Regions from separate parts of the Streptomyces sp. NPDC046215 genome, predicted to be linked through region 1. Evidence: riboswitches for the same ligand, from Rfam matches in the RefSeq annotation. Region 1 holds a riboswitch; each other region holds the start of a gene.

Region 1 (3,252 bases):
GCAGCCGGTCGCGATAGGCGTACCACCAGCCGCGCCGGGCCCCTTCGGCATCGGCGGACCCCGCCCCGCACAGGGCCCCCAGCAGGGCGCGCAGCTCCGGATCCGACACTCCGTACGCATCCAGCAGCAGCGCCACGTCCGCCGGTTTCACGCCACTGCTGCCCGTCTCGATCCGGCTGACCTTCGACTGGTGCCAGCCCACCGCCCGCGCGGCTTCCAGACTGGTCAGCCCGGTGAGCTCGCGCTGCCGACGCAGCTCCGCGCCCAGTTTGCGGCGGCGCACCGCAGGTCCGTTGCGCATCGGCCCCTCCCTCCGCCCGAGGTGAACGGCTCGTCCGCCCGGCCGTTTTCCGCGATCGCCTTATCGGCGACGGCACCCCCGGTCCGTTACCCCTGTGTCATTAGTCCAGTGTGCCGCCCAAATATGGGCTTCCGTCGTAGAGTTCACCGCTTCGAGCGACAGATATATGCATATCTCGGAGGATCGCCCCCATCACACCCGTTATCAGTGGCAGTCTGTCGCGAAGAGCCGTCCGAGGCCGCTCTCGACTTCACTGCGCAAAGCGTCGGAGTCCGGCCCCGGTAGGAAGGGACACCGCCATGGCAGACCAGCAAGAAGCCACCGTCACTCTGCCGAGCGCCCCCGCCTCGGTCTCCACGGCACGCCGCTATGTGGCCGGTGTGCTCGCGGAATGGGGGCTGCCCGGCGGCACCGACACCGCCGAGACGGTGCGGCTGATCGTCTCCGAGCTCGCCACCAACGCCGTGCAGCACACCCGCGGCCAGTCACCCACCTTCACCGTCGACGTCCGCCTGGAGCGGGATCAGCAGCTGCGCATCGGCGTCACCGACAGTCACCCCCGCTTCCCGCGCCGGCTGCCGGCGGCCGTCCAGCAGGACAACGGGCGGGGCATGGTCATCATCCGCTGTCTCACCGCGGAGCGCGGGGGAAGACTCTTCTTCACCCCGACCTCGGACGGCGGGAAGACGGTGTGGATCTCGCTCCCGTGGACCGTGGCGGTCAGCGCCGAACTCTGAACGGGGCGGGGACGGGGCGGCAGGGCCCCGGGCCCCCGCGCGGTGCGCGGAGGCCCGGGGTGGTGCCGGGCCCGCTGCCCCGGGCCCGGCCGCGCCGCGGGCGGTGCGCCCGGCGGCGGTCGCGTCCGGCGGTCAGTTCACCCGGCCGTAGAGCACGCTGTTGGTCCAGATCCGCTCCAGGCGGACGACCGAGCCGGTCTTGGGAGCGTGCCAGATCTTGCCGCCACCGGCGTATATCCCGACGTGGTAGATGCCGCGCCCCGAGCCGAAGAACACCAGATCACCGCGTTCCCGCGCGGCGCGCGGGATGTGGCGGGTGCGGTTGTACTGCTGGGCGGCGGTGCGGGGCAGTTGCTTGCCCGCCCGCTTGAAGGAGTAGAGCGTCAGGCCCGAGCAGTCGAAGCGGTACGGGCCGGTCGCCCCCCACTGGTAGGGGGAACCCTGTTTCGAGGCCGCGATGCGCAGTGCCGTGGTGGAGACGGTCGATGCCTCGGCGCCGGCCGCGCCGCCCGGCACCAGAACGGTGGCACCGACGGCTGCGAGCGTGAGGGCCGACGCCGCGCCGGCCCTGGACATCTTTGACGGACGTTTGTGCGCGCCCATTCTTCAACCCTTCGTCAGCCGCCTGTGAAGGATGACCTGTCGGGTTCGGGCAGGCGAAGTATGCCCGGCCGCGTCAACGGCTTCACCCCAAGGGCCGACCGCACTACTCTTGGTCGTCCCACCATGCTTGGGTCCTCCATCCCTGCCGATGCACTCAGTCGACCTGCATCCCGGCGGCGGCAGGGTTCGGCGTCCACCGGGACCGCCCCACCGGGATGGCGGGGTCTTGTCGTCGACGGGATCTTGGCGCAGCCCTGGTACGGATTCCGAGCGGAACCAAAGGTATGTGAGCCTGATCACTTCTGGGTAATTCCGGTGGACACGACGGCATTTGACCCTCATCGGATTCGCCTGTTGAGCCGCTGGCCTGCGGCCCGCCGCACCTGCTCCGGCGCGGTGTGCGTGCCCGGTTGACTTCGATCGCCGCGCCCCGTCTACGACATGATCCGGCGTATGGGGGAGCGGTGTTTATTCGCCCGCCGACCCCGGGTCCGTGGGCGCGGGCGGGAGCGTGAGCGGGATTGTGACCCGGTGCGCCCGACGCTCCCCGCCGGGGCCGGGCACCGCCCGTGTTCGGCGGGCCCGCTCGCAACTCCCCTTCGCCCCGTTCGCACACGGCTGCGAGCGCGCCCCGGGGTCCGGGGGCCGCGACGACCCAGGTCTGCGCCGCCCGTAGCCCGCCGTACGTGTCGTGCGGGCGGGCGGGATGGATCCGGCCCAGAAGATCCCGTACGTGCAGGGCGCAGCCGGGCGGTTCGGCCCGGCGCGGGCGGTCGGCGGGGGCCGCGGGCCGCTGCGAGCCGGGCCGCGGCCGCGGTATGCGGAAGGGGGCGGCTCAGCCGGCGGCCAGCTCCGCGCGGATGGTGTCGCCGTGGTACCAGGGGTTGCCCGCGGCCTCGGAGATCAGGTTCCGCGAGGTGGTGTCACGGTACCGGCCGAGGTCGAGTGTGAGGTACTGGACTAGCTCCAGCGCGGTGAAGTACTTGCGCATGAAGGTGGGCTGGGTCAGCGGGATCTCGGTGACCTCGATGTTCCGGTTCTGCGGCAGGTCACTTGTCAGCAGGCCGACCAGGTTCGTCATCTTCTGCCGCGTGTACGCGTCGTCCTGGTCGTCCTGGAAGATCAGGACGCTGTGCTTGCGCGTGGGGTCGGACAGCGTCGCTACCTCGCTGTGGCAGAACTCGTGGAAGAAGTTCCGCGTGGCGGGGACCATCGCCATCTCGTTGAGGTGCATCTTCGCCAGCTTCAGCAGGCTCTCGTGCCACAGGGGGGAGGCCAGCATGATGACGTTGGCGTCCCGGCTGCGCGCGGCGGCCGTACGGGCCAGCTCGCGGTGCGCGGCGGTGAAGTCGGTCTCCAGGTGGTCCGGGAGCGCGGCCACCTCGGGCCCGAAGTCCTGGGAGATCAGCCCCAGCTCGAAGAACATGTCCAGCAGGATCGCGAAGTACTGGCCCACGTGGAACAGCGGGTACTCGCGGTCCGGCTCGGTCAGCTGCCAGCGCGCGATCGAGACACCGTGCCGCTGCCCCAGCTCGCCGAGCTTGCCGCCCGAGGTGAGCAGCAGCACCCGGTCGTGGGCGTGCGCGAGGCGGTGGAAGACGTGCAGCGGCT
Region 2 (3,252 bases), on a different contig from region 1:
CCCCGCCCCCGAGCGCGGCGAGCTGCCCAACGGCCTCACCCTGCTGCGCTGCCACCGCCCCGGCCAGCAGATCGTCGCCGTCGAGGTGAACCTCGGCGCGCCCCTGGACGCCGAGCCGGAGGGCCTCGACGGCGTCGCCACCATCATGGCGCGGGCCCTCACCGAGGGCACCGACAAGCACACCGCCGAGGAGTTCACGGCCGCGCTGGAGCGCTGCGGCGCCAGCCTGGACGCGCACGCCGACCACCCCGGCATCCGGGTCTCCCTGGAGGTCCCGGCCTCCCGGCTCCCCAAGGCGCTCGGCCTGCTCGCCGACGCCCTGCGCGCCCCCGCCTTCCCCGACAGCGAGATCGAGCGCCTCGTCCGCAACCGCCTGGACGAGATCCCGCACGAGCTGGCCAACCCCTCCCGCCGGGCCGCCATGGCCCTCTCGCGGGCGCTCTTCCCCGCCGACTCGCGGATGTCCCGGCCCCGCCAGGGCACGGAGGAGACCGTCGCCCGCATCGACGCCGCCGCCGTGCGGGCCTTCTACGCGGCCCACGTCCGGCCCGCCACCGCCACGGCCGTCGTCGTCGGCGACTTCACCGGCATCGACCTCGACGCGGCCCTCGCCGAGACGCTCGGCGCCTGGACCGGCCCGGCCGCCGAGCCCCGCCCGGTGCCGCCGATCACCGCCGACGACACCGGGCGCGTCGTCATCGTCGACCGCCCCGGCGCGGTCCAGACGCAGGTGCTCATCGGCCGGATCGGCGCCGACCGGCACGACCGCGTCTGGCCGGCCCAGGTGCTCGGTACGTACTGCCTCGGCGGCACCCTCACCTCCCGCCTCGACCGCGTCCTGCGCGAGGAGAAGGGCTACACCTACGGCGTGCGGGCCTTCGGCCAGGTGCTGCGCTCCACCGCGCAGGGCACGGGCGCGGCCATGCTCGCCATCAGCGGCTCGGTGGACACCGCCTCCACCGGCCCGGCCCTGGCCGACCTGTGGGCCGTGCTGCGCACCCTCGCGGCCGAGGGGCTGACCGACGCCGAGCGGGACAGCGCCGTGCAGAACCTCGTGGGCGTCGCCCCGCTGAAGTACGAGACGGCCGCGGCCGTCGCCGGGACGCTCGCCGACCAGGTCGAGCAGCACCTCCCCGACGACTTCCAGGCCCGGCTCTACGAGCGCCTCGCGCAGACCGGCACCGTGGAGGCCACCGCCGCCGCTGTCAACGCGTTTCCGGTGGACCGCCTGGTGACGGTCCTCGTCGGTGACGCCGCCGAGATCGAGGCGCCCGTGAAGGCGCTGGGCATCGGAGAGGTGACGGTGATCACGGGCTGAGCTGGGCGGATCCGCGTCCGGCCCGGTCCGGCCGGTCCTGACACGGCTCTGATGGGGGCTCATATCGCCCGGGAGGCACGCGAGACCGACGGGTCACGCGTGCCTCCTTTATGTCCGATTTAGTGGAGTGGTTGCACCTCTGAACTGTGGTGTACGCCACAAAACATGAGTTCTGTTTGCCGTGGGAAAGAGGCGGCGTCTAGCGTCAGGGCGGCTGTCCGTCATATTGCGCGCCGCATCCGCGGCACCGGGCAGCCATCGCCGAATCCCCGTACGGCGCGAGCCGGGGGAACCGGGGACCCACATGTCCCCTGGGGTGAATCGGTTCCCTTTCCGGAGGGAGTCGTAGGAGACCTTCCTGCTCCGAACCCGTCAGCTAACCCGGTAGGCGAGAAGGAAGGAAAGGATCAGCCGTACCTATGGCGTTCACTCGTGCCACCGGGAAGCACCGCCGTCCGAGCCGCGCCGTCCGCACCGGCGCGAACATCGCGGGCATAGCCACCCTCACGGCCACCGGTGTCGTCGCGGGCTTCGCCGCCCCGGCGCTCGCCGCGACCGACGACGCGCCCCGCACCGAGGACACCGGCCTGACCCAGGCCATCGTCATCGGCGACGACACGGCTGACCGCGTCGGCGAGCAGGCCGAGGTCCAGCGCACCAGCGCCGAGGAGACCACCGCCCGCCTCCAGGCCGAGGCCGAGGCCAAGAAGGAGGCCGCCGCGGTCAAGAAGGCCGCGGACGAGGCCAAGCGCAAGGCCGACGCCGAGCGCGCCGAGAAGGAGCGGGCCGACCGCGAGGAGCAGCGCAAGCGCCTCAACGCCTACGTCGCGCCCATCGACGGCTCCTACGTCTCGACCTCCTACAAGGCGTCCAGCGGCCTGTGGTCCTCCGGCAGCCACACCGGTGTCGACTTCCACGCCGCCGAGGGCTCCACGGTGCAGTCCGTGGGCGCCGGCACCGTCGTCGAGGCCGGCTGGGGCGGCGCGTACGGCAACAACGTCGTCATCAAGCACAACGACGGCACCTACACGCAGTACGGCCACCTCAGCTCGATCAGCGTCAGCGCCGGCCAGGCGGTCACCGCGGGCCAGCAGATCGGCATCTCCGGCTCCACGGGCAACGTCACCGGCCCGCACCTGCACTTCGAGGCCCGCACCGGCGCGACGTACGGCACCGACATCGACCCGGTCGAGTACCTGCGCTCGCACGGCGTCGGCATCTGACGGTCGCCCGACCGCCCCTGACGCGCCGTCCGCCGCGACGGGCGCGCGACACGCTTCATCGAAGGCCCCGGCCCCCGGCCGGGGCCTTTGTGTTGGCCAAAACATATCGATGGAAACACCGTGGCCATCGGAATTCGCACCCGACTGCAATAGAGTCGCTCAACAAGTGACAATAGGCCGCGTTTCGCGGAGGTCAATGCGGAGGTACACCCATGCGGGGCCGTACGTGAGCGGGGACGGCAGAGCGGTGCGGGACGGCCGCCGCATTTCGACGCACGCCGTCTGCACGGCCATCCGGGACGACATCGTCTCCGGCAGGTTCCCGCCCGGCAGCCGGCTCACCGAGGAGCTCCTCGCCCGGCAGTACGGCGTCTCCCGGGTACCGGTCCGCGAGGCCCTGCGCACCCTGGCCTCCGAAGGGTTCGTCACCACCCGCCGGCACGCGGGCGCCTGCGTGGCGGAGCCCACCGAGCGGGAGGCGGCCGACCTCCTGGACGTCCGGGCCCTGCTGGAGCCGCTGGGCGCGGCGCGGGCCGCGCAGCGGCGCACGGAGGCGCATGTAAAGGTGTTGCGCGGGCTGGTCAAGCTCGGTCAGGAGCGCGCCCGTGCCGGGCTGACGGCCGAACTGCGGCCCTTGAGCGACTGGTTCGACGAGACGCTCGCCCAGGCGTCGGGCAGTCCCAGCCTCGCCGGGCTCCTCACCCAGCTGCG
Region 3 (3,252 bases), on a different contig from region 1:
GAGGAGCTGCGCTGGCGCGGCGGGCTCATCATGCGCGGACTGCGGACCCTGCCGGTGGAGTTCACGGCCTGTACCAAATGACCCTAGGTCAACTCACGTGACCTTCGCGTGACCTCCGCTACATCAGCTTGTGACTCCCGGGGCCCGTCGCTATGTTCGACGACCATATTCGCCGCCACATGAGAGGCCCTCACATGCGCTCCGGGAACGGTCGACATCGCAGACCCCGCCAGGTACCCGCCATCGTGGTCGCGGCGGGGGTGACGGGATCCGCCCTGGCCATGCCGCTGCTGGCCGCCACCGGGGCGAGTGCCGCGGACGCCCCCACGTGGGACCGCGTCGCCCAGTGCGAGAGCGGGGGCCTGTGGAGCGCCAACAAGGGCAACGGCTCCTACGGCGGGCTGCAGCTCACCCAGGAGCTCTGGGAGCAGAACGGCGGCCGGGCGTACGCCCCGCGCCCCGATCTGGCCAGCCGCTCGCAGCAGATCGCCGTCGCCGAGAAGATCCTCGGCAGCAGCGGAACCGGCGCCTGGCAGGGCTGCGCGGCGACTTCGGGCCTCGACAAGGGCGGCAAGGCACCGGAGGTGAACCCGGGCAGCACCGTGGACCCCAAGCCGTCGGCGACCACCCCGCGCACGCCGGAACCCGAGCCCTCGTCGCCTGCTTCACCTTCCTCTCCGGCCGCACCCTCCTCACCGGCCACCCCGTCCGCACCGCCCTCGGCCTCGCCTTCGGCGCCCTCCTCGCCCGCGGTGCCGTCCGCGGAGCCCTCCGCGACCCCGGGCGGGCCGTCGGCCCCGGTCTCCCCGTCCCCGTCGGAGCACCGGCCCGGCACGCCGGAGAGCACGCCGTCGGCCCCCGCGGCCGGGGAGCAGGACGGGCGGCACCGCAAGGGCGGTCCGGCCGACGACCCCACCGAGATCCCCACCGCCCCCGCCCCGTCCGCCGACGCACCCTCCGGGATTCCCTCCGGCACGCCCGGCCCGGACGCCCCCGGCGACCCCGCCACCGGCACGGACGGCACCGGCAAGCACCGTGCGCAGCCCCCGCGTTCGGACGACGGGCGGCCCTCGCGCGGCGGCGCGGACGCCCGTCCGGGCGTACCGGCCACCGGGGACTACACCGTGCGAGATGGTGACAATCTGTCAGTCATCGCGGAAAAGCACTCCGTTACGGGCGGTTGGCAGTCTCTGTACGAGCGCAACGAGAAAGCTGTCGGAAGCGATCCGGATTTGATCCATCCAGGTCAGAAGCTTGAGATCGGTAAATAGTGCGAGAGTTCGGGGGGAATGTCCGTTCCAGTCGAAAGTGAGACATGGGTCTCGTTGACTTTTGCTGGAACGGCCCCTTCCCAAAGTTTCGACACCCGCTCCCACCTGCGGAAATGATCGGTTCCTCGGGGTAACGCGGGGCAACTGTGGCCGGAAAGAGGGGTTTGAACCCTCGGGCCGACTGTGTTTACCGTCGAGACCGCTCGCCACCGCGGGCACCACGGTCGTCACGCCGAATCCTGCCGACGACCGGCGGAGTCGTCGCGTTAAGCGCCGTAGGCAGGAGCGGGGGAACCAAGGTAGGCGCCGTGATGGGCCGTCGGTCGGTGACCGGCGGGAACCGGAGCGGCTTGGGGTGAAGCCGAGTGTGCTCGCACACGAGGCCGGGCGAACTCACAGCCCGAACCCGACAGCTCACCTCGTAGGCGTCGGTGAGGAAACGACTCATGTCCAAGGGCAAGCACCGCCGTCCGTCCAAGGCCGTCCGTATCGTCACGCTCGCCGGTGTCACCGGCGCGGCCGTCGCCGCTCCGCTGATGATCGCCACCTCCGCGAACGCCGCTTCCGTCTCCACCTGGGACAAGGTCGCCCAGTGCGAGTCCACGGGTAACTGGTCCATCAACAGCGGCAACGGCTACTACGGCGGCCTGCAGTTCTCCAAGAGCTCCTGGGACGCCGCGGGTGGCGGCAAGTACGCCGCGTACCCGCACCAGGCTTCCAAGAGCCAGCAGATCGCCGTCGCCGAGAAGCTGCTCGCCATGCAGGGCCCGGGTGCCTGGAGCTGCGCTCCCGGTACCGGCCTGAGCGCCGGCGGCCCGAAGGCCAACGTCGACACCTCCGGTTCCGGTTCGGTGGCCAAGAAGGCCGACCGCGGCACCACGTCGACGAAGTCCCACGCCGACCGCAGCGAGCGCCAGGCCGCGCCGAAGCAGGCCGCGCCCAAGCACGCCGCCCCGCAGCCGAAGGCCGAGCAGGCCGAGGAGGCCCCGGCCCCGAAGCAGGCCGCGCCCAAGCACGCCGCCCCGCAGTCCTTCAAGAAGGGCGACGGCGAGTACGAGGTCAAGGCCGGCGACACCCTCGGCAAGATCGCCGACGCCAAGAAGGTCCAGGGCGGCTGGGAGAAGCTGCACGACCTCAACAAGGACGTCGTCGAGAACGCCGACCTGATCTTCCCCGGTCAGATGCTGCACCTCAGCTGATCCGGCGGGCGCGGTGGAGCACCGCGCCCCCCTCGCCCATGACGGGCCCACAGCGGGACGGCCCCGCCCCGGCACGCCTCTCCCCGAGGCGTGCCGGGGCGGGGCTCCGCCGTTCCCGGGCCCTCCCGCCGGCCCCCGGCGCCGGCCCGGACCCGTTCCCGCTCAGCGAACACCCCGGTCATTCGTCCGGTGATCTCGGCATTTGTGCGGTTTTTCGGCCCGGGAGGCGGTCCGTGGGCAGGCGCAGCCTCCGGCGCCCGTTAGGCTCGTGCTGCAGAACTCCAGACACCCACGAAGGAGACCCTCGTGCCGTCCATCGACGTCGTCGTAGCTCGCGAGATCCTCGACTCGCGAGGCAACCCCACGGTCGAGGTCGAGGTCGGCCTCGACGACGGCTCCACGGGCCGTGCCGCCGTGCCGTCCGGCGCCTCCACCGGTGCCTTCGAAGCCATCGAGCTGCGTGACGGTGACAAGAACCGTTACCTCGGCAAGGGCGTCGAGAAGGCCGTCCTCGCCGTCATCGAGCAGATCGGCCCGGAGCTCGTCGGCTACGACGCCACCGAGCAGCGCCTGATCGACCAGGCGATGTTCGACCTGGACGCCACCGACAACAAGGGCTCGCTCGGCGCCAACGCCATCCTGGGCGTCTCCCTCGCCGTCGCGCACGCCGCGTCCGAGGCCAGCGACCTCCCGCTCTTCCGCTACCTGGGCGGCCCGAACGCGCACCTGCTGCCCGTTCCGATGATGAACATCCTCAACGGTGGGTCGCACGCCGACTCCAA

The links. A riboswitch is a leader RNA that binds a small molecule or an ion and turns the genes downstream of it on or off. The one in region 1 is predicted to bind cyclic di-AMP.
Positions count from the first base shown of each region.
Region 2: linked by a shared signal. The riboswitch ahead of ABZ951_RS12740 (M23 family metallopeptidase) and the one ahead of ABZ951_RS24985 (C40 family peptidase) in region 1 are both predicted to bind cyclic di-AMP.
Region 3: linked by a shared signal. The riboswitch ahead of ABZ951_RS12020 (transglycosylase family protein) and the one ahead of ABZ951_RS24985 (C40 family peptidase) in region 1 are both predicted to bind cyclic di-AMP.

Region 1 is NZ_JBEYZW010000068.1:5,514-8,765, forward strand. It holds gene ABZ951_RS24975 (helix-turn-helix transcriptional regulator) at 1-301, opposite strand, end outside; gene ABZ951_RS24980 (ATP-binding protein) at 601-1,038, shown strand; gene ABZ951_RS24985 (C40 family peptidase) at 1,171-1,641, opposite strand; cyclic di-AMP (ydaO/yuaA leader) riboswitch at 1,645-1,843, opposite strand; gene ABZ951_RS24990 (SIS domain-containing protein) at 2,477-3,252, opposite strand, start outside.
Region 2 is NZ_JBEYZW010000022.1:56,881-60,132, forward strand. It holds gene ABZ951_RS12735 (pitrilysin family protein) at 1-1,318, shown strand, start outside; cyclic di-AMP (ydaO/yuaA leader) riboswitch at 1,568-1,724, shown strand; gene ABZ951_RS12740 (M23 family metallopeptidase) at 1,738-2,541, shown strand; gene ABZ951_RS12745 (GntR family transcriptional regulator) at 2,768-3,252, shown strand, end outside.
Region 3 is NZ_JBEYZW010000020.1:97,040-100,291, reverse strand. It holds gene ABZ951_RS12030 (cytochrome P450) at 1-81, shown strand, start outside; gene ABZ951_RS12025 (transglycosylase family protein) at 261-1,271, shown strand; cyclic di-AMP (ydaO/yuaA leader) riboswitch at 1,533-1,714, shown strand; gene ABZ951_RS12020 (transglycosylase family protein) at 1,718-2,470, shown strand; gene eno (phosphopyruvate hydratase) at 2,777-3,252, shown strand, end outside.